DNA from 4 places in the Marinobacter albus genome. Region 4 is predicted to be linked to each of the others. Evidence: predicted binding sites of a transcription regulator. Region 4 holds the regulator's gene; each other region holds the start of a gene.
What was found. Region 4 encodes sigma-54, which starts transcription at its own class of promoters, with help from an activator protein. Its sites were predicted from a motif close to ANTGGCATNNANNTTGCTNT; they were not measured.
Positions count from the first base shown of each region.

Region 1 (5,288 bases), 980 kb from region 4:
AGTTGAATCACACGTTTGGCGTCGTCCAGATCGTGGCCCGCGATTTCGGTCATGCTTAATGGCGTTGCGGTCATAATGAAACTCATGACGGCATAGCCCACCGCGGCTGCGCTGATTGCAGCCCACACCAATGGGTTTTTCAGAATTTCAGACAGCGGCCGACCGCCACCGGACTGTGAGCTTCTGACCAGCTCACCTCTGGCCCTGTAGCCCAACGCAAGGATGATCAGTGCCGCGGCCTGAACCACTCCGAGCGCCACCCAACTGCTCAGAAATGGATAAACTTCCCCGGTACCGCTGCCGATGGCCGCCACCTCCGGCCCAAGCCACGCCGCCACCAGACCTCCCAGCAGAACCCGGGCAGCCGCAGACCCAGCCATACCAGCCGGCACCGACTCCATGGCTGCAAACCTGTACTGGTGCACAACCGCCAGTCCGGTGCCTCCGACTACCGAGGCAATGCAGAGAAGCAGGAAGCTTCCCTGCCAACTGGATACAGCGCCGAGAACGGCGGCAAGGATCCCCATGACAGCACCAAGCAGCATCACCTGCTTGCGCCCGGTTTTCTCCATTAACCAGGTCGCCGGTTTAATGGCGAGAACCGTTCCCACCACGACCAGTCCAACCGGCAGGGTCGCAAATTCCGGTGCCGAAGCGAGCAGGCGCCCCTGAATACTGCCGATGAATACAATGAACGGCGCCGTACACATGGCCAGCGCCTGCGCCGCAACCAGGACCCATACATTGAGGGGCATAGTTTTATTTTTTCCTGTAGATAATGCCCGGGTGGCACTGCACCATTTCATACAGGTCAGGCAGGCCATTGAGCGATTCGGACGCACCGAGGATCAGGTAACCACCGGGATTCAGAGCCGCGTGAATTCGAGTCAGAATATCCTTCTTGAGGTCGGCGGAAAAATAGATCAGGACATTCCGGCACATGACAATGTCGAACTTGCCGAGCATATAGCGCTCCAGGAGATTCAACTCCCTGAACTCCACCATGGCCCTCAACTGGGGTTTGATCTGCCAGCCGCCATTCGGTGACGGCGTGAAGAACTGTCGCTGGCGTTCCGGCGAGAGACCCCGGCCGATGGCAATCATCTCGTACTCGCCGCGGCGTGCCACCTCCAGAACGCTCCTGGAGATATCGGTGGCGGTTATTTTTACGTCCCGGAGCCTTCCGGGTCGCTGGCGTCGAAACTCCTCCACGATCATCCCTGCCGAGTAGGGCTCCTGGCCGGTAGAGCAGGCTGCAGACCAGATGCGCAGCGGCTGTGTTGTCTTACGCTCGGCAAACTCCGGCAGAAGTTTTTCCTGGAGAATTCGGAAGGGATGGTTATCCCTGAACCACAGTGTCTCGTTGGTCGTCATAGCATCGATGACAACCTCACGCAGGTTCGCACGGCCCGGGCGTTTGAGGCGTTCGAGGAGTTTACCGAGGGATTCGAGTTCGTTCTCTTCCAGGATGCGACGAAGGCGGCTCTTCACCAGGTACTGCTTATTCTCACCCAGCAAAATACCACAGGCATCCTGCAGGAATGTCTTGAAGGCTTCGTATTCCTGTGGCGTTATATCCGCTTTCATTGGATCTCTGTTCTGAGTGATTCTGTGCGCAGTGACATCAGGCCTGATCGATTATCTCCATGACCCGCTCTGCCAACTCATCCGGACTGAACTTGGCCATGAAGTCGTCCGCGCCAACTTTCTGAACCATTGCCCTGTTGAACACTCCGCTCAACGACGTATGAAGCATGATGAACAGATCCCGGAGTGCGGGATCATCCTTGCATCGGGACACCAGTGTATACCCGTCCATTTCCGGCATTTCGACGTCTGAAATCACCAGCGCCAGATGGTCACACGCATTTGAACCATCTTCCGTAACCTTCTTGAGATACTCAAGCGCCTGTTTGCCATCGTTCCTGATGACAACGGTCATTCCGATCGCCGTCAAACAGCGCTCAATCTGGCGGCGGGCGACAGCCGAATCGTCCACGACAAGGACCGGCAAATGCCCGGCGACGCGCTCGGAAGTCTTGCTCAGCACGGCGTCCGTGACATCTTCCCTCAGAGGAGAAACTTCTGCAAGAATCTTCTCTACATCGATGATTTCTACAAGTTTATCTTCTATTTTAGTGACAGCGGTCAGATAGACATCCTTGCCAGCACCCTTGGGCGGCGGAAGAATGTCTTCCCAGTTCATGTTCATGATCCGGTCCACACCTGTCACCAGAAAGCCCTGGGTCTTGCGATTGTACTCGGTGATGATGACAAAACTCGTTGGCACGGTTTCCTGCGGGATGCCTGGCAGCCCAATCGCCATACTCAAATCGATGATCGGGATGGTTTCACCTCGTATGTGGGCGACCCCCTGAACGACCGTGCGACTGTTAGGAATGGAAGAGAGCTTCGGACACTGGAGGACCTCTTTCACCTTGAACACGTTGATGCCATACATCTGCCGGCCGCGCAGACGGAACAGCAGCAGCTCAAGCCGGTTCTGCCCCACCAGCTGGGTCCGCTGGTTCACACTGTCCAATACACCTGCCATGTTCTCTCTCCCGGCCCACCGGACTGCCGCCGGCATGCATTTTGCTGCCATTTTCTCTATATCAAGGAGACGACAAAATCTTGTCGTTGCTTCCTTAACCAGCCTGTTTAACGGCTGTCCGCCCCGAATCCTTAGTTCTGGAGGGGGAGGTTTGGACGGTTTTTGACAGCATAGGACAAAGTGACACGTATGCGCATCACCATTTTCGCCCTCTTCCTGCTCCTGACCGGGATCACTGACGCCAGCGCAAAGACGACCGCCGACCAGATCGAAAAAGCGGCCAGCCGCTTCCTTGAGGCTTTTTCGACGCAGCAGGCCGAGGAAGGCTACGAAGTAACCTTCGAAGCCGGAACGGTGGACGACCGCCTGTCGCTGGCGAGCTGCGAAGCCCCTCTTGCCGTCGAATTCACCGGTGATCCCTGGAAGAGTACGCACCCTTCCCTTCAGGTTGCCTGCGAGGGCAGCAAACCCTGGCGTATGTTTGTCACCGCTTCCGTCTCCATTAATGGGCCCGCACTGATTGCCGCCCGCCCCCTGGCACGGGGAGAACGAGTCACCAGCGATATGCTGACAACGCAGTCGGTGGTTGTTAACGCCAGCCGCCGAGGCGTTATGCGCAGCGCCGATGACGTAACGGGTATGGAGGTGCGGCGTCCGGTCAATAGAGGATCTGTCATTACGCCGGATCTGCTCGCTGCCCCGGACGCAGTGGAGCGGGGTGACCATGTTATGATTACCGCCAGCAGTGGCGGATTCTCGGTCACCTCCAGAGGTAAGGCCCTGGCCAATGCTTCCATCGGTGAACAGGTTCTGGTCGAGAACCTTCGGACTGCACGCACCATAAGAGCCAATGTTGTTGCTCCCGGACGAGTCGAGATTCCGATGTAGAAGCCTTGCAAGGCAATGATCTGCCGTGCGGCAATTTGCTGCCGTCGGATTATCCGGAGATGCAGCCGAAAGATGGACAAGGCGTAATGAAATTTTGAAAAATTTCGTTAAAGAACTGTTTGGCGCGGCCGTTACATAGATACACACTCGAGTAAGTCATGCTCCGGCGTGACACCACAGGTAAGCAGGTAACGATATGTCAGTTGACTTTAATGGAATTGGCCGAGGCCAGGTCAACACCCAAAGGACCACAGCCGATAAATCCACCGGCAGCCAGAACACCCAGCCGGAGCCCAGCGAACAGGCGAAAACCCAGACCCAGGGAGCTCGCGGCGACAACGTCAGTCTCAGCAGTCAGGCCAAAGACCTGAAACAGCTCGAGCAGAAACTGGGTGATTATCCCGAGATGGATGATGACCGTATCGCCGAAATCCGGTCAGCCCTGGAAAACGGAACGTACAAAATCGATGCTGAAAAGCTGGCCCAGAAAATGCTTGATATGGATAAAAGCATATTCGGGTGAGTAGAACATGGCCACAATCGATGATCTAAAAGACCTGCTCTCGCAGGATGTTCATCAACTGCAGGAACTGGCAGAGCTTTTACAGAAAGAGAAAGCCTGCCTCTCCTCCTCCGATGTGCGGGCCTTGCAAGGTCTCACATCTGAGAAAAACCAGCTTCTGGAACAGGTTCGGGGACGTGCCCGGCAGAAAATCCATTGCCTGGTGGCCATGGGCTACAAACCGGACAGCGGCGAACCGTCCCGCTTCCTGCGCAGTGCCGGACTTACCGAGCTGTATGACCTGTGGAAGCAGGCAGACACCAGCATGCGCAAATGTCAGGCTTTGAACCAACACAATGGGCGGGTAATGGCCCACCTTCAGAAGCGACTCTCGCGCCTCACCGATATCTTCCGGGGCGCCACCGGCCAGCAGAAACTGTACGGTCAAAAAGGCGAGCATACGACGGTCTCAAGCCGAACCATCCTGGCCAGCGCGTGACACCAGACGATATTCCCAATGAAAAACGCCCGGAAGTCCGGGCGTTTTTTTTATCGCGTGTATATGGTCATCCGCGAGTCGGGATCGAAACGGATATCGTGAATGCTGACATTACCCATTGACGGGCCTCGACTGCCACTGACCCGGATGTTATCCATTCTTATTACCTCGATACGTTCCGGAAATGCCAGCGTCAGCGCTCCATCCCCGCGCACAGCGTAGCGCGGTTCCCCGTCCCGGTAGTGAACTCCGGAAATGGTCAGGTCCGAGTCCAGGAAATTCAGTACCGGCACAAAAATATTGGCGGTCAGCTTCAGGCCCTCAATGACATCGGCTGAGATGCTGCCATCACTCTCCGACGAGGTTTCGGCCATCCTCGAGACTTGTTCAATCCGGTCCAGAAGCGAAGGATCCCCCTGGCCGAGAACCCGGTCGAGTTCCGAATCCACCAGGGGCCTCATCGCGCCGCGCTCATAGACCTCACCCATCGCCGCGGAACTCTGTGCGGCACTGGTGCTGCTGCTCGCGGCAAAACTGACCAATGGCTGAAACGGCAAGGTGACAACGGTGACCAGTGCCGCCGCATTGCGGTAGCGCGACTGGTGCTTCAGTACCCGATGCAATTCCTTTTCGGTGAGCCAGCCCGACTGGATGAACACTTCCCCCAGTCTCTGACCGGTTTCCCGCTGCACCCGGAGACCGTCTTCGAGCTGTTCCTCGGACAAATAACCGCGACTGATCAATAGCCGCCCAAGACGCGACTTTTCTTCAAATCCCTGACGGATTCTCACTCGATTCTCCTTTCCCATAGTGAAAACCGTACAACTCGGCCCGGTATGAAATGA
Region 1 is NZ_JASSQD010000001.1:2,277,178-2,282,465, forward strand. Features, by position in the region: gene QQF73_RS10590 (MFS transporter) at 1-755, opposite strand, end outside; gene QQF73_RS10595 (CheR family methyltransferase) at 760-1,587, opposite strand; gene QQF73_RS10600 (chemotaxis protein CheV) at 1,625-2,554, opposite strand; gene flgA (flagellar basal body P-ring formation chaperone FlgA) at 2,744-3,442, shown strand; gene flgM (flagellar biosynthesis anti-sigma factor FlgM) at 3,639-3,965, shown strand; gene QQF73_RS10615 (flagella synthesis protein FlgN) at 3,973-4,443, shown strand; gene QQF73_RS10620 (cyclic di-GMP-binding domain-containing protein, MshE-related) at 4,494-5,234, opposite strand.
Region 1: flgA (flagellar basal body P-ring formation chaperone FlgA) is a predicted target of sigma-54. The motif match lies at 2,583-2,602, and genes of this name have one in related genera.

Region 2 (5,288 bases), 1.1 Mb from region 4:
ACTGGGTGGTACCTCCCAGATTAACCACAAACGCGGACGAAGTCGGTGGCTCCGGAATGGGGGTGACCACCTGGGTGCCCGGCCCCGGAGGACCATCGGCACCATTGGGCTGGCCGTTCTGGTCTTTCGGGATCCAGTCGCTCACCACGATCTCACCGGCCGGGTCGCCATTCACGGATTGCAGATTGCCATCCTGATCAAAGCGCGCGGTGTAAGGTGTGGTATCGGTACCGGCAATCATTTCACCGTCAATCTGCAGATAAACAGACCACTCACTGATACCCACGCCGCTGCCCGGTGCCGGCTCCTTAACGAAAAACTGGGTAATCTCGTGAGAGTTACCGAGGCTGTCGTAGATCGTCGCGGACGTTGCATGGTTGTATGTGCGCTGATCCAGCGGATTGAACTCGTTAGTTATCCGGATCGGCGAGCCATTGAACGCCGTCTCGAAGCTGCCATCTGCCGGATCATCAACGCTGGCAACCATTCGGTCCGCGGTCACGTTCACGTCGCCGAGTACCTGGGTCGGTCCGACTGTCGTGATGCCATCGCTGTAGGTGTAGTCGAGCGTCTCTCCCTGGTTGTGAATGACACGCAGCACATCGGTGCCGGAGCCATCGTCCACGACCGAGGCAGAGATCGCGGTTTCACTGGAGTTGTTGATCGCGTCGGCCAGATCCTGCAGGGAAGAAATGCTGCTGGTGTCGAGGGTCAGCGGGCTGCCGTTGATGTTCAGATTGAACGAGAAGGTGCCACCCGTGATAAAGGCGTCGGTCAGGCCGTTAAGCTGCGCGGTGGTTGTTGCCGACGCATTGAAACCCGGTACGCCATTGAGCGTTTGGGCAGCCTCACGCGCCGATGCAGCCGGGTCGATTGTCACGGCATAGTCTGGCGAGCCATCGGTGTACTGAACCGAGAAACTCTCGCCCTGGATGCCCGCAACGCTCAGTGGTCCGATATCCCGCACCCGGTTTTCCAGCACCGGCTCTCGAGAATCCAGGTTCAGGTCCGTCGTCAGGTTGGTGGTTCGTCTGGGCGCCAGGTTGTCCGTCTCAATCTGAAGGTCGCTCCGGATGCCCGACAGGTTGCCATCACCATCTGCGGTGTAACCCTGAACACGCATGTTCTGGTTATTGGTCACGTAACCGTTCTTGTCGATACCAAACTGGCCCGCCCGGGAGTAGCGGATCTCACCGCCATTGTTGAGGATGAAGAAACCATCGCCACTGATGGCCATGTCCAGCCCGTTGTCGGTGAAGCTGATATTGCCCTGCCCGAACGACTGCTTGACGTCTTGAACCCGAACACCGTCGCCAATCGGGTTGGTGCCTGCACTCAGAAAGCCGCTGGCGTAGAGATCACCAAATTGAACACTGCTGCTCTTGAAGCCAACCGTACTGGCGTTCGCGATGTTGTTGCCGGTGACATCCAGATCCACCGATGCCGCCCGAAGACCACTAAGCCCTGTATTAAATGCCATAAATCACCTCTTGGTCTGACACCGGTATCAGTTGATTTGTTTTACATCCGACAGGGCGATGGAGCCCATGCCGGCCAGATTCAATGTAATCGAACCGTTCTGGCCCAGTGAAACACTGTCCACATTAGCGCTGACCATAGTGCCCAGCTGTTGCGTGCCCTCCGGGTACGAAGCCTCCGCGACAATGCGGTACGGGCCCGGCGGCAATGGATTGCCGTTGCCATCCTGACCATCCCAGCTGAAGGACTTCACGCCGGCCGGGCTGCTGCCCAGATCAATCTGACGGACCAGTTCGCCGGCCTGATTCTGCACCGACAGCCGGAGCCCGCCCGTGGAAGCCGGAACGGCAATTGTGCCCCTGATTTCACCATCTGCTCCCAGAATGCCGACGCTGGACGGCGCCAGAACGGTCTTTCCGACCATGGCAGATGCCTGAAGGGCCTGGGTCGAGCGAAATTGACCAACGACGTCGTCGACGGTGCTCGACAATTTCTGCATCTCTTCGAGTGAGCTGAACTGGGCGAGCTGGGATATAAATTCGCCATTATCCTGAGGTTCCAGCGGATTTTGATTCTTCAACTGGGCCAGCATCAGTTCCATGAACTCGTTCCGACCCAATTCGCTGTTGCCTTCAGCGCCACGCTGCTGTTTCAGCTGGTACTGGCTCAGAACATCCGAAGCGTCGGTTGCATTAATTGCGCTCATTGCGTGCTCCTCTCCGGATTACTGCTGACCAAGGGTCAGGATTCGCTGCATCATGGATTTAGCGGTATTCATGATGTCCACGTTCATCTGGTAACTGCGGGAAGAGGACATCATGTCGGCCATCTCTTCCACCACGTTCACGTTCGGATAGAACACGTAGCCATCTTCATTCGCTGCCGGGTGCTCCGGCTGATACCGCATCTGGAGGTCAGCCTGGCTCTCGACAATGCCCTCAACGCGAACCCCTGCCCCGGCACCCTGCTCGCTGGTAAAGGCAAGGCCCTGACTGGCCGGATTGAGCAGGGACTGCTGAATGGCGGCAAACACCGGCTTTCTGGCCCGATAGGTCGTCTCAGTACTGGAACTGGCCGTTTCTGCGTTGGCGATATTGGATGCCGTGGTATTCAGCCGCAGGGATTGCGCGGTCATGCCGGAACCGGCGATGTCAAAAATGCTGCCCAATGACATGGAAACTCTCCTTTGCTACTCGCGTCGCTGCGGCTTATTCGCCCTTGAGGGCCTTGGTCAGGCCGGAAAATTTACTGCTCAGAAACTGGAAGCTCGCCTGGTAATCCATGGCATTGCGCATGAACCGGGTCTGCTCCTGCTGTGCGTCCACTGTATTTCCGTCCACAGACGGCTGATGTGGTGTTTGATACAGCAATTCACTGTCGGACGCACCGCTTGATGTATCCATGTGGCCAGCGTCGGTTTTCGCCATCTCGAATCCGGAGGCGGCCTGCTGGGCCCGCTGCATCACCGCCCGGAAGTCGACATCACGAGCCTTGAATCCCGGGGTATCAGCGTTTGCCATGTTGTTCGCCAGTACTTCCGCCCGCTTGACCCGGGCCTCCAGTGCGTACTGGTGGATCCCAAGCGCTTTATCAAACGAAATCGACATATTGCCTCCCAAAACTGCACCCGCATGCCGGCGCTCTTTGCCGGATTTGCTCTCTAACGGGATTAAAGCAAGGCCAATGCCAAAGTTCTTGAATCTCTCTGAATCGCGCTCTGTGGGGGCTTCGGGAGTATTGCGAAAGGTGTTAAAAAGGGGGCGGAATCCGTGGAACAGGTAAAAAGCGGCAAGCGGTTTCCCCTCCCCCGAGCCGGTAGTAAGGCCCGCGGGAAGGGGAACCGTGGCATTCAGGAAGGCCAGTTCTGGACATAGTCGTGCATTTCCGGACGGGGCACCCGCGGCTTTTCCGACGACACCGTTCCGACATAGAGAAAGCCAACGATCGACTCTTCTTCTGTTAGTCCAAGGCCGTCATGTACCGCCGTATGATAGGCAACACTGCCAGTGCGCCACATCACACCGAATCCGGCGTCCTGCAGAGCCAGCTCCAGAAAGCTCATCCCGGCTGCCGCCGACATGATCTGTTCGACTTCCGGAACCTTGGGGTGCACCTTCGGAGACGCAATGCCGACAATGACCATCGGCGCCCGGAGCGGTGCCCGACGCAACTTGTCGATCTCCTGCTCGTCGCTGTTGTTGGCGCAGGTGGAAGCGAACAGGTCACCCAATGCGTTCAGGCCCTCCCCTTGTATGATAAGGTAGCGCCAGGGGCGCAGCAGGGCATGATCCGGGGCGCGAGCGGCACAGGCAAAGGCGCGGGCCAGAGTGTCGGAGTCCGGGGCCGGCGACTCAAGCCTGGGTTCTGATGCCCGGTTGAGCAGAAACTCACTGACTGCAGTCATATCTTCTCGCTATCAGATGGATGGTCGACGGGAGGATCTATGGACGTTTACGTCGATTCAGTTAATTGTGGGTTATACGTAATACTGTTAACCTTTAGTCGTAGTCCGGTCTACCTAACAATTATAAACGACTTGGTAGCAGCACCATGAGTGACCAACGAACTTTTAGCAACTTTTCAGAATTCTACCCTTACTATCTCGAAGAGCACAGCGATGCCACCTGCCGTCGGCTGCACTTCGCGGGCAGCCTGCTGGTGCTGATTGTCGCAGCCTGGGCCATTACCTCCGGCAAACTGGCCTGGCTACTGCTGCTCCCCGTCATCGGGTACGGATTCGCCTGGGTGGGCCATTTCCAATTCGAAAAGAACCGGCCGGCAACCTTTAAATACCCAGTCTACAGCCTGATGGGCGACTGGGTCATGTTCCGAGATATGCTCATTGGCCGGATCCGTTTCTAATATGATGAGTGCACCGGCAGATCTGCGTAATGCCAGCACTAGCGCTGGCAAGGCATTGTCCGTTGATCACCCCAACAGCCCCATTGCCATTCCACCAATGCCGGATTACAGCGGCCGTATACTGGCGTACACCACAACCGCGGCCATAATTGTGGCCGGCGTCCTCCAGGGTACCTTCCATCAGTGGCTGCTTTGGCTTGTGGCCGGCGCACTCACCTGGCCCCACATTGCCCACGCACTAACCCGGCGCACCTTCCTCCGTAATTCGCCCCGTATCCGTCAAAAGATGCTGATCTTTGACTGCATGGTTGGCGGAGGGTTTATCGGTTGCATCGGTCTGGTCGCTATTCCATCGGTCTCTGTGGTGCTGATGCTGATGTTCAGCTGCCTGATCGTTGGAGGTATCCGACAATGGCTGTTGGGAACCGTTTTCATGGCTGCTACCGTCGCCGCGTCTGTCGCTGTCGTAGGTCCCGCGGAAACGCTCCGCGCGCCCTTGCTGACCAGCATCCTGTCTGTCTCGGCGACTGGTCTCTACATCTGCGTTACCGCCTACTACTCCCATCAGCAGGCTCAAGCCCTCATGCTCGCGAAAACGCAGATCCAGAACCAGCGGGAACAGTCCATCGCACTCTCCCACAAGCTCTCCAAGTATCTGTCACCGCAGGTCTGGCAATCGATCTTTACCGGCGAACGGGATGTGCGCCTTGAAACCCAACGCAAGAAACTGGCGGTGTTCTTCTCCGACATCAAGGGCTTCACCGAGCTGTCGGAGGAAATGGAACCTGAGGCGCTGACCGAGCTGCTTAATCACTACTTCAACGAGATGTCGGAAGTCGCGCTGAAATACGGCGGCACCATCGACAAATTTGTGGGCGATTCAATCATGGTGTTCTTCGGCGACCCCACCAGCCGGGGCCAGCGCGAGGACGCGTTTGCCTGTGTCT
Region 2 is NZ_JASSQD010000001.1:2,366,507-2,371,794, forward strand. Features, by position in the region: gene QQF73_RS10985 (flagellar hook protein FlgE) at 1-1,480, opposite strand, end outside; gene QQF73_RS10990 (flagellar hook assembly protein FlgD) at 1,508-2,185, opposite strand; gene flgC (flagellar basal body rod protein FlgC) at 2,204-2,653, opposite strand; gene flgB (flagellar basal body rod protein FlgB) at 2,688-3,086, opposite strand; gene QQF73_RS11005 (nitroreductase family protein) at 3,329-3,883, opposite strand; gene QQF73_RS11010 (Mpo1-like protein) at 4,030-4,341, shown strand; gene QQF73_RS11015 (adenylate/guanylate cyclase domain-containing protein) at 4,343-5,288, shown strand, end outside.
Region 2: flgB (flagellar basal body rod protein FlgB) is a predicted target of sigma-54. The motif match lies at 3,151-3,170, and genes of this name have one in related genera.

Region 3 (5,288 bases), on a different contig from region 4:
CGCTCCAGAAAATCCACGAGATACTCATGCAGGCCCCGTTCGGCGATGTACTCCCGGTCGCCGTAGCGAATGTTAGCGTACAGGCTGGAGGCCAGTCGGCGGGAGCGCCGGGCGGTGTCGCTCTCGATCTCCTCCAGCAGGCTGGCGATTTCCTGCAGGCAGCCGCGCAGCGAACGGGGAACATCGGGCTCGAGGATCAACAACTCGGCGACGTTCATCGGGTCCAGGTTGTGCCCGTAGGTGTTCTGGTAGGCTTCGAACGCGGCCAGCGAGTGCAGCACCGCCGTCCATTCGAAAAACGACTGGGTGGGATGTTCTTCCATCGCTTTCATGGCCATCACGTAACGGATGTCCAGGACCCGGGCGGTGGTGTCCGCGCGTTCGAGGAAGGTGCCCAGGCGCAGGAAGTGGAAGGCATCGTTGCGCAGCAGCGTGCCGTAGGCCGCACCCCGGAACATGTGGGAACGTTCCCGGACCCAGTCAAACACCGTGCTGGCATTGGATTCGCTGACGCCCCGCTGGCGCAACTCCTTCATTTCGAACCAGGCCTGGTTGATGCTTTCCCAGACGTCCGCGGACAGGTTGCCGCGGACATGCAGTGCATTGTCGCGGGCACTGCGAATCATGGTGTACACGCTGGCGGGATGGCGATCATCCAGTACCAGGAAATCGATCAGGTTCTGGGGCGTTACTTCGTTGTAGTATTCAAAGAACATCTCCCGTGTGCCCGACACCAGGAGCGGAACGGAGAGCTGTTCGATCCGGTCTTCGGGCACGTCGATCAGGGCCATGGTCAGGCTGACATCAAGCAGTCGGGCCTGGCTTTCGGCCCGTTCCAGATAACGGGCCATCCAGAACAGGCTGGAGGCGGCGCGGCTCAGCATAAGTCATCCTCCAGTACCCAGGTGTCTTTGGTGCCACCGCCCTGGGACGAGTTCACCACCAGTGAGCCCTTCTTGAGGGCAACCCGGGTCAGTCCGCCGGGCACCATCTGGATTTTCTTGCCCGACAACACGAACGGTCGCAGGTCCAGGTGGCGGGGCGCGATGCCCTCATCGACAAAGGTCGGGCAGGTGGACAGGCTCAGGGTAGGCTGGGCGATGTAATCCTGGGGCCGGGCCTTGAGCAGGCTGCGGAAGGTGGCGAGTTCCTGTTTGCTGGCCTTCGGGCCAATCAGCATGCCGTAACCACCGGCCCCTTGGGCTTCTTTGACCACGAGCTCCGGCAGGTGGTCGAGTACGTACTGGAGATCCTTTTTCTTGCGGCACTGCCAGGTGGGAACGTTTTTCAGGATCGGTTCCTCGTCCAGGTAGAAGCGGATCATGTCGGGCACGTAGGGGTAGATGGATTTGTCATCCCCGACGCCGGTGCCCATGGCATTGGTCAGCACCACGTTGCCGGTCCGGTAGGCGGAGTAAAGTCCGGGCACACCCAGCATGGAGTCGGGATTGCCCGCGAGTGGGTCGAGGAAGTCGTCGTCGATGCGGCGGTATATGACGTCGACCTGCTGGGGGCCGACCGTGGTCTTCATGAACACCTTGTTCTGGTGCACGAACAGGTCGGCGCCTTCCACCAGTTCCACGCCCATTTGCCGGGCGAGGAAGGCGTGCTCGAAATAGGCGCTGTTGAATCGGCCGGGAGTCAGGACCACCACGGTCGGGTCCGGTTTGAGAGAGGCTGCACGCAGTGTCTCACCCAGCAGATTGGGGTAGTGCTCAACGGGCGCCACCGGTGAGTGGGCGAAAAGCTCCGGGAACAGACGCATCATCATGCGGCGATTCTCGAGCATGTAGGAAACGCCGCTGGGGCAGCGCAGGTTGTCCTCGAGGACGTAGAAGTCGCCGTCGTTATTACGAATCAGGTCAATCCCGGCGATGTGGCAATACAGATTGCGCGGCAGTTTCAGGGCCTGCATGCCGGGCTGGTATTGCGGGTTGGCAAAAACCTGCTCGGCGCTGATCACGCCGGCTTTGACGATGTCGTAGTCGTGGTAGATATCGAACAGGAAGCGGTTCAGTGCCTGCACCCGCTGGCGCAGACCGCTCTGCAATTTGTGCCAGTCGCTGGCGGAGATCACCCGGGGAATTAGATCGAACGGTATCAGCCGGTCGGCGCCCTGGTCTTCACCGTAGACGTTGAAGGTGATGCCCAGGCGCTGGAACAGCACATCCGCTTCTCGACGCTTTTCAGCAATCAGGGTTTCATCCGAGTTGATCAACCACTGCTCCAGCATTCGGCAGTGCGGTCGTACTTTGTTGTCCCGGTCGAACAGTTCGTCAAACAGGCCTTGGTCCGGTGTCTGAATCAGCATGATTCCGTACATCTCCTAGGGCGGTGCCGGCGCGTATGGCACACGGTAAGGTAATCGGCAGCAAAAGGTGGGCCAGTAGTTGTCGTTTTTGGAAAACTGCCTTGATTTAAAGAAAGGAGAAGACCGGGCGTCTGTCAATTCGGGGGGTATAGAAGGACAACAGGCGGCCAGATGGCCGCCTGTTGTTGGAAGGGGGAGCTTACTCTACGGCCGTCGCACCAATGCGGTGAATGCTGACGTCCGCGCCGTTGAACTCTTCTTCCTCGGTCAGGCGCAGCCCCGAGATGGCGCCGATCACGCCGTATACGATCAGGCCGCCGACAAAGGCGATGGCAACGCCGGCAACGGAGCCGATGATCTGGGACATCAGGCTGACGCCGCCCAGGCCGCCGAGACTCGCCTGGCCGAAGATGCCGCAGGCGATTGCGCCCCAGACACCGCACACGCCGTGCAGGGGCCATACACCCAGAACATCGTCCAGGCGCTCGATCTTGTCCTGGGCCCATTCGAACAGGTAAACGAAGATGGCGCCGGCGACACCGCCAGTGATCAGTGCACCAACAGGATGCATCAGGTCGGAACCTGCACAAACAGCAACCAGTCCGGCCAGTGGTCCGTTGTGGATGAAGCCCGGATCCTTCCGGCCCAGCAGCATGGACACGAGAATGCCGCCGACCATGGCCATCAGGCTGTTGACGGCCACCAGACCGCTGATGCCATCCAGGGTCTGTGCCGACATGACGTTAAAGCCGAACCAGCCCACGGTCAGGATCCAGGCGCCCAGGGCCAGGAAAGGAATGTTGGACGGGGCAAAGGCGACCACCCGGCCATTGCGGTAGCGACCGTTACGGGCGCCAAGCAGAAGCACCGCCGCCAGGGCAATCCAGCCACCGACCGCATGCACTACAACGGAGCCGGCAAAGTCGTGGAAGGATGCACCAAACTGGCTCTCAAGCCAGGCCTGGAAACCGTAGTTGCCGTTCCAGATCAGGCCCTCGAAGAAGGGGTAGATGAACGCGACGATCAGGCCGGATGCAATCAGCATCGGGTAAAACTTCGCCCGCTCGGCAATACCGCCCGACACAATCGCCGGTATGGCTGCCGCGAAGGTCATCAGGAAGAAGAACTTGACCAGCTCGTAGCCGTTGCTGGCGGTCAGCTCGGCAGCACCGGACATGAAGTGGCTGCCGTAGGCAACGTAGTAGCCGATGAAGAAATACATGACGGCGGAGACGCCGAAGTCGGTCATGATCTTGACCAGGGCATTGACCTGGTTCTTGTGTCGCACGGTGCCCACTTCGAGGAAGGCAAAGCCGGCGTGCATGGCCAGTACCATGATGGCACCGATGAGAATGAACAGCGTGTTGGCGCTCTCGGTCAGGGTATGTACTGCACTCGTGATGTCCACGGGTTTTTCGCTCCTGATGGTGTGTTTCAGCCTCTGTCGGGCTTTCTGTGCATTGTGGGTGTGCACATAAGCAAGAGGTGTTCCAAAACAATGCAAAATTAGGAGTGGTGGTCAGTTGTAAGTCCTTCGCTGGAGTTCTGGTGCGGGCAATGAACAGAAATGGCACCAATACGGTGCATAAATGGGAAAGATGCACCGTATTGGTCGGTGCTGGTGGGGTTACCAGGTGATGCTGTCGCCGGTGACCGGGCCAGAAACGGCGAGCCGACTTCCCGGTCTTCTAAAACCAGCACACCTTCCCGTTGGTTTATTTTTCAATCAATTTGATTGTGTAAATCCGGGATCCGATTCCTGCTTTTGGTTTTCCTGTTGTTCTTTCCACGCCGCGTAGCGGTGCAGATCCGATTCGACCAGTTTCAGACACAGGGCGACAACACCGGCGTCGTCGAGGAAACCAAAACCAAAGATCAGGTCGGGAATGACATCAAGCGGGTTGAGCACGTACAGCAGGGCGCCGGCGACTGCGGCGATGGTCTTCCAGGGGACACTGCGGTAGTTGCCGTACCAGTAGTCCCGGATCATCGAGAACATCAGTTTTATGTCGGCACTGAAGCGCTTGAGCCGGCCACTGCCTTTCACCTTTTCCTCGATGGCTCGCTGGCGTTCGAGCACCGTCTCCAGATCGGCCCGATGCACCTTCGCGGATTCGGCGTTCAGTTGTTCCTCGGCGTTCTTCTGACTGAACAGGGCCATAAACGGGTGTCCTATACGCTTGCTGAGTGTCACGTCTGTCAGGTCGTATGATCGCTCAAGCCTGCGTGTATTGCCAACCGCTCAGGTTTCCGGTGCTACCGGTAGCGATCCCGAAGTGGCGCCGGGATCTGGGCCAGTTGTCTGGTCACCAGCGCCGCCATGGCGGCGTGGATGGGGTCGGTGTCGAGGCCCGGTTCCAGGTGCTGGAGGAGGTGGCCGGCGGCCTCGGCGGTTGCCAGGTGATGGTCCCCCGGAGCCTTGCGGATAACGTAACGGGAGGGCGGCGGTGCGGCAAAGTGATACCTCGGCAGCTCGCCGATCCGCCGGTTCAGGTGCAGGATCTTGGCCGCCTTCCGCCAGGTGCCGTCCAGTAGAACCCAGTGATGGATGCCTTGCAGGTCGGCCTCTTCGAGGGCCTGACTGTCTGGCCCCGGGAACAGTACCGCGGTACCGGCCAGGGGGATGTTGTCGCCCAATCCGGCCTGGCGAAATTCTGCCGGGGTCTCACCGACAAAGACCTGGAGCCTTGTCAGGCACTGCTCGAGGATTCTCAGGGTTCCCTTGCTCCGGCCGACTTCCGAGGGGTGCTGCAATACGGTCAACGGGGTCTGGTTTGGCACGGCGCTGCAGTGGTCACAGACGCAGATGTTGGGGTGCAGGTGGCAGCGGCGGCATAGGTGTCTGGGCACGCGTTGGCTTACCACCAGGCCTTGCCCCACATTTCCGGGTTGGCCCAGTTGTCCGGATTGTTCCAGGCTCGCTTATGGTTATAGGTGTCCAGATTGTAGGTATACAGGGTGAGTATGCCGTGGTCGC
Region 3 is NZ_JASSQD010000002.1:436,264-441,551, forward strand. Features, by position in the region: gene QQF73_RS13500 (alpha-E domain-containing protein) at 1-884, opposite strand, end outside; gene QQF73_RS13505 (circularly permuted type 2 ATP-grasp protein) at 878-2,311, opposite strand; gene QQF73_RS13510 (ammonium transporter) at 2,511-3,719, opposite strand; gene QQF73_RS13515 (YkvA family protein) at 4,038-4,472, opposite strand; gene QQF73_RS13520 (tRNA-uridine aminocarboxypropyltransferase) at 4,568-5,191, opposite strand; gene QQF73_RS13525 (DUF6231 family protein) at 5,170-5,288, opposite strand, start outside.
Region 3: QQF73_RS13505 (circularly permuted type 2 ATP-grasp protein) is a predicted target of sigma-54. The motif match lies at 2,369-2,388, and genes of this name have one in related genera.

Region 4 (5,288 bases):
CGACGACCTGCCCGACCTGCCCGCAATTCGCTTTGCCGGCCTCGGCATAACAGTCCCCAACGGGTATTGGCTGGTGCGCGAGCACGCCGACTACTGCACACAGGCAGCCGGCGGTAACGGGGCCGTCCGCGAGGCATGCGATCTGTTGCTGACAGCGCAGGACAAGCTTGATAATGCCCTGTCAAAATTCCTGGAGCCCGAAGCATGAGCGATGCCTCTCCTGGCGAAAACGACATCACCGAGATCGAAGACAAAAGCAGCCTGATTTCAGTGCTCACGCTGGAGCATCGGCCATGGTTGCGCTCTTTGGCTCTTGGCGGCACCATCGCAGCCACCGTGTTCCTGATGTGGCGCAGTGACGAGCCGCCCGTGGTTCAGGATGAGGCGGCGGAGCTCCGGGGCAAGGCCGAACCGGACGGCTTTGTCATTAACGGCAGCTACACCTCCTATGACGAGGAAGGCAACCTGAAAATCCAGTTCACCAGCCCCCGAATCGAACAGTTCGAAGAAGGCAATATTGCGACGATGAAAGCCCCCCGGGCCAAGCTCTTCGGCGAGCCGCAGACCACCCCATGGATTGTCGAGGCGGAGAACGGCAGCTGGCTGCAGAACGAGGGGGTTCTCTACCTGACCGACCATGTTCGGGTGGTCAGAACCATCGGCGAACGGGAAGCCACTCTGACAACCACGAGCCTGACGCTGGACAACGACCTGGGCACCGTCTACACCGATGCCCCCGTCACCATTACCGACACGATTGGCGTAACCCGGGCAAAAGGCATGCAGGCCTGGATCAACGAGCGCATTCTCGAACTTAACTCCCAGGTGGAAGGACGCTATGAAACTGGCAAATAACCGACTACGAACGCTGTTGGCGATCACCCTGGCCCTGACCTTAACCGGGCCCGTCGCCGCGTTCAGCCTGGATTCGGACCTGCCGATTAACGTGAGCGCGGACAGCGCCCGGCTTGACGACGCCAAGGGCATTGCCACCTACACCGGCGACGTTGAACTGATTCAGGGCAGGACCCGGCTTACGGCGGACCGGGTGGTCCTTTATCGCGACGTTGACGGACTGAGCCGGGTTGAGGCCTCTGGCAAGCCCGCCCGTTATCAGCAACCCACCCGCAACGGAGAGGGTGAAACCGATGCCCGGGCTCTCAACATCACCTGGTCGGCCGCGGAGAACCTGCTGACTTTTGAACGGGACGCGATCATTGAGCAGAATGGAAACCTGTTCCGGGGCGATGTCATTCATTATGATACCGTCCGTCGGGTAGTGACTGCCGAGGGCGGCACAAAGACCGAAACCGGCAGCGGCCGCGTCGAGATGGTCATTCAGCCACGCAGCACCAGGAGCATACAGGGATCCGATGGCAGTTCTGAGAGCCAGTAACCTGGCAAAAAGCTACAAGCAGAAAAAAGTGGTGCTTGATGTCTCGCTGGAGATTCGCAGTGGCGAGATCGTCGGCCTGCTGGGCCCCAATGGTGCAGGCAAGACCACCTGTTTCTACATGATCGTCGGGCTGGTCCCGGCCGACCGGGGCCGCATCACGATTGACAGCCAGGACGTCACGCCACTGCCCATGCATGGCCGGGCCCGAAAAGGGATCGGCTATTTGCCCCAGGAAGCCTCGGTGTTCCGGAAACTGACCGTCCGCGACAACCTGATGGCGATTCTGGAAACCCGCAAGGGCTTGAGCCGGGCCGACCGGGAAAGCAGGCTGGGGCAACTGCTGGAGGAATTCCACATTACCCACATTCGCGACAGCGTGGGTATGGCATTGTCCGGAGGCGAACGCCGGCGCGTCGAAATTGCCCGGGCACTGGCCATGGAACCGGCTTTTATCCTTCTGGACGAACCCTTTGCCGGCGTGGACCCGATTTCGGTAAGCGACATCAAGCACATTATCCGCCACCTGCGGGACAAAGGCATTGGGGTACTGATCACAGACCACAATGTGAGGGAAACCCTGGACATCTGTGAAACGGCATACATTGTTTCCGGGGGACACATCATTGCGTCCGGCAATTCGGAAACCATTCTCGCAAACCAGCAAGTAAAAGAGGTTTACCTCGGTAATGAATTCCGTTTGTGAGCAGTGCTGCCCGATTGTGTTGATGAACCCGAGCAAGTAAACTCGGCAAAGAACTTGCTAGGCTGTTTCGCGCCAAGGGCAAGTGACCGGCATACAACAATTTTTTTGAACTTACGGTAAAGCAGAGCCTGATGAGTGACGGATCCTGAACCATGGTTATGAAAGCCTCCTTACAGTTAAAGCTGGGTCAGAGCTTGACCATGACGCCCCAGCTGCAACAGGCGATCCGGCTACTACAGCTATCCACCCTCGATCTACAGCAGGAAATCCAGCAGGCTCTGGAATCCAACCCGATGCTGGAAACCTCGGAAGACGACGATCAGGCCGACACCGCATCCAGTGACGATGATAACAGCCACGAAGAATCAGCCGCGGAAACGGCAGCAGATGCGGGCTCTGACACCAACACCGACTGGGATGAGTCGGAAAACGGCCCCGACTGGACCTCCGAAAACGAGATACCGGATAACATCCCCGACGATCTTCCGGTCGACACCGCCTGGGATGATATCTATCAGTCCGCCCCTGCCCCGGCGGCCCGCAACGACGACGAAAACGATCACGACTTCGAAACCCGCAATTCCCCCAGTGAAACCCTGCAGGACCACCTTGAGTGGCAGTTGAACCTGACACCACTGAGTGAACGTGATCAGGCCATTGCCCATGCCCTGATGGATGCGGTGGACGAACGGGGTTACCTGACCAGCCCGCTGGACGAGATCCATTCAGGGCTGCTGGATGAAAACGAGGAAGACCCGCTTGAACTGGACGAGGTGGAAGCGGTGCTGCACCGGTTGCAGCATTTCGACCCACCCGGCGTATTTGCCCGGGATCTGCAGGAATGCCTGCTGATCCAACTGAACCAGTTGCCGCCTGACACCCCCTGGCTGGCCCAGGCACGCCTCGTCATCACCCACTACATCAATCTGCTGGGCAACCGGGACTACGCCCAGTTGTTGCGCCGCAGCCGGCTCAAGGAAGATCAGTTGCGGGAAGTCCTGGCCCTGATCACCGGTCTGAATCCGCGTCCGGGCGACGTCATTGATCGCGCCGAACCCGATTACGTGATTCCCGATGTCATCGTCCGCAAACACAACGACAGGTGGCGGGTTGAGCTGAATCCTGAAATTGCACCACGCATCCGCGTCAATGCGAGCTATGCTTCTCTTATAAGGCGAGCAGACAGCAGTGCCGATAACACCTACCTGCGGGATCAGTTGCAGGAAGCCAAATGGTTTATCAAGAGCCTGCAGAGCCGCAATGAAACCCTGCTGAAAGTGGCAACACGCATCGTCGAGCACCAGCAGGGGTTTCTGGATCAGGGCGAAGAAGCCATGAAGCCACTGATCCTTTCCGACATAGCGCAGGCGGTGGAAATGCACGAATCGACGATTTCCCGGGTCACCACCCAGAAATACATGCACACTCCGCGGGGAATCTTCGAGCTCAAGTACTTTTTCTCCAGCCACGTCAGTACCGATGAAGGCGGGGAATGTTCATCGACAGCCATCCGTGCAATGATCAAGAAGCTGATAGCGGCCGAGACTCCGAAAAAGCCGTTGAGTGACAGTAAAATTGCAGCCATGCTAGGGGAACAGGGCATCAAAGTGGCCCGTCGAACCGTCGCCAAGTACCGGGAAGCGATGCATATTCCACCCTCTAACGAGCGAAAAAGACTGGTTTAGGGGAGCACTGTCGAGTACAGCGCTCCTCCGAGCCAAACTTTGCCGGCGCGGTGTGCGCCAGCCCTCAGTCCGGCCTTTTGGGACCGGCATGATGACAACAGGAGACGCCTATGCAACTCAACATTTCAGGCCATCACGTAGAACTGACTCCCGCACTGAAGGATTACGTCTCAGAAAAATTCGAGAAACTTGAACGACACTTTGACCATATCAGTAACTGCCAGGTTACCCTGCAGGTGGAAAAGGTGCGTCAGATGGCGGAAGCAACGTTGCACGTGGTTGGTGGTGATATTCACGCAAAGGCTGAAAACGAGGATATGTACGCAGCGATCGACGGGTTGATTGATAAACTGGACCGCCAGATCCTCAAGCACAAGGAAAAGAATGTAGACCGGATGCACGGAAACGGCTCTCGTTAACCGCCCGTTTTCATGCATGTCATCTCATCGCGCTGCGGCATGGAGCACCTGCCGCAGCCTTTTTTTTACGGAAATGCAGTCGATTCATGAGCGACACATCCCTGACCATAGATAACATCCTTGCACCGGAGCTGACCCTATGCCGGGTACCGGCATCAAGCAAGAAGCGGGTGCTGGAATTCATCGCCGAACAGATCCACCGGCACGACGAATCGCTCAGCGAGACCCAGATCTTCAATAACCTGGTGTCCCGGGAGCGTCTCGGCAGTACCGGGATTGGCCAGGGTATTGCCATACCCCACTGTCGGCTGGAAGGACTGGATCACGTGGTAGGCGTTCTGCTGACGCTCGAGGAAAGCATCGAGTTCGACGCCATCGATAACCAGCCCGTGGATCTGGTGTTTGCCCTCGTCGTCCCCAAGGAGGCCACCAGCGAACACCTGGAACTGCTCAGCCAGCTGGCGGAGAAGTTCAACGAGCGGGCGTTCTGCGATGGGCTTCGGCAGTGTGATGACGCCACCACACTATACAAGCGCATGACCACTGCGACCGAGTAACACCCCAGAGAGTGGAGACAGAGTGCCCATGAAACTGATCATCGTGAGCGGCAGATCCGGTTCCGGCAAGAGTACGGCGCTCCATGTGCTCGAGGATCTCGGCTACTACTGCATCGATAATCTGCCCATCGGGCTGCTGTTTCCCCTGACCCGCGAAGCGGCCGCGCAGGAATCGCCGGGGCGACTCCACAAAATGGCTGTCAGTATCGATGCACGCAACCTGTCCGGGGAGCTGGCCAACTTCGAGGTCATTTACCGTCAGCTGCAGGAAACCGGGGTCACCGTCGAGATCATTTTTCTGGATGCGGACGAGCAGTCCCTGCTCCAGCGCTTTCACGCCACCCGGAGAAAGCACCCGCTGAGCGACGACCGGACCTCATTGCGCGAGGCGATCAGTAACGAGAAAAAACTCCTCGAGCCACTGTCCAAGCTCTGTGACCTTTACGTGAACACGACCGGCATGTCGATGTACGAACTCCGTGACATGATCAAACAGCGCGTTGTCGGCCGCAAGGATCAGGAGCTGGC
Region 4 is NZ_JASSQD010000001.1:1,295,463-1,300,750, reverse strand. Features, by position in the region: gene QQF73_RS06135 (KdsC family phosphatase) at 1-208, shown strand, start outside; gene lptC (LPS export ABC transporter periplasmic protein LptC) at 205-855, shown strand; gene lptA (lipopolysaccharide transport periplasmic protein LptA) at 839-1,396, shown strand; gene lptB (LPS export ABC transporter ATP-binding protein) at 1,374-2,099, shown strand; gene QQF73_RS06115 (RNA polymerase factor sigma-54) at 2,258-3,784, shown strand; gene hpf (ribosome hibernation promoting factor) at 3,895-4,203, shown strand; gene ptsN (PTS IIA-like nitrogen regulatory protein PtsN) at 4,290-4,760, shown strand; gene rapZ (RNase adapter RapZ) at 4,789-5,288, shown strand, end outside.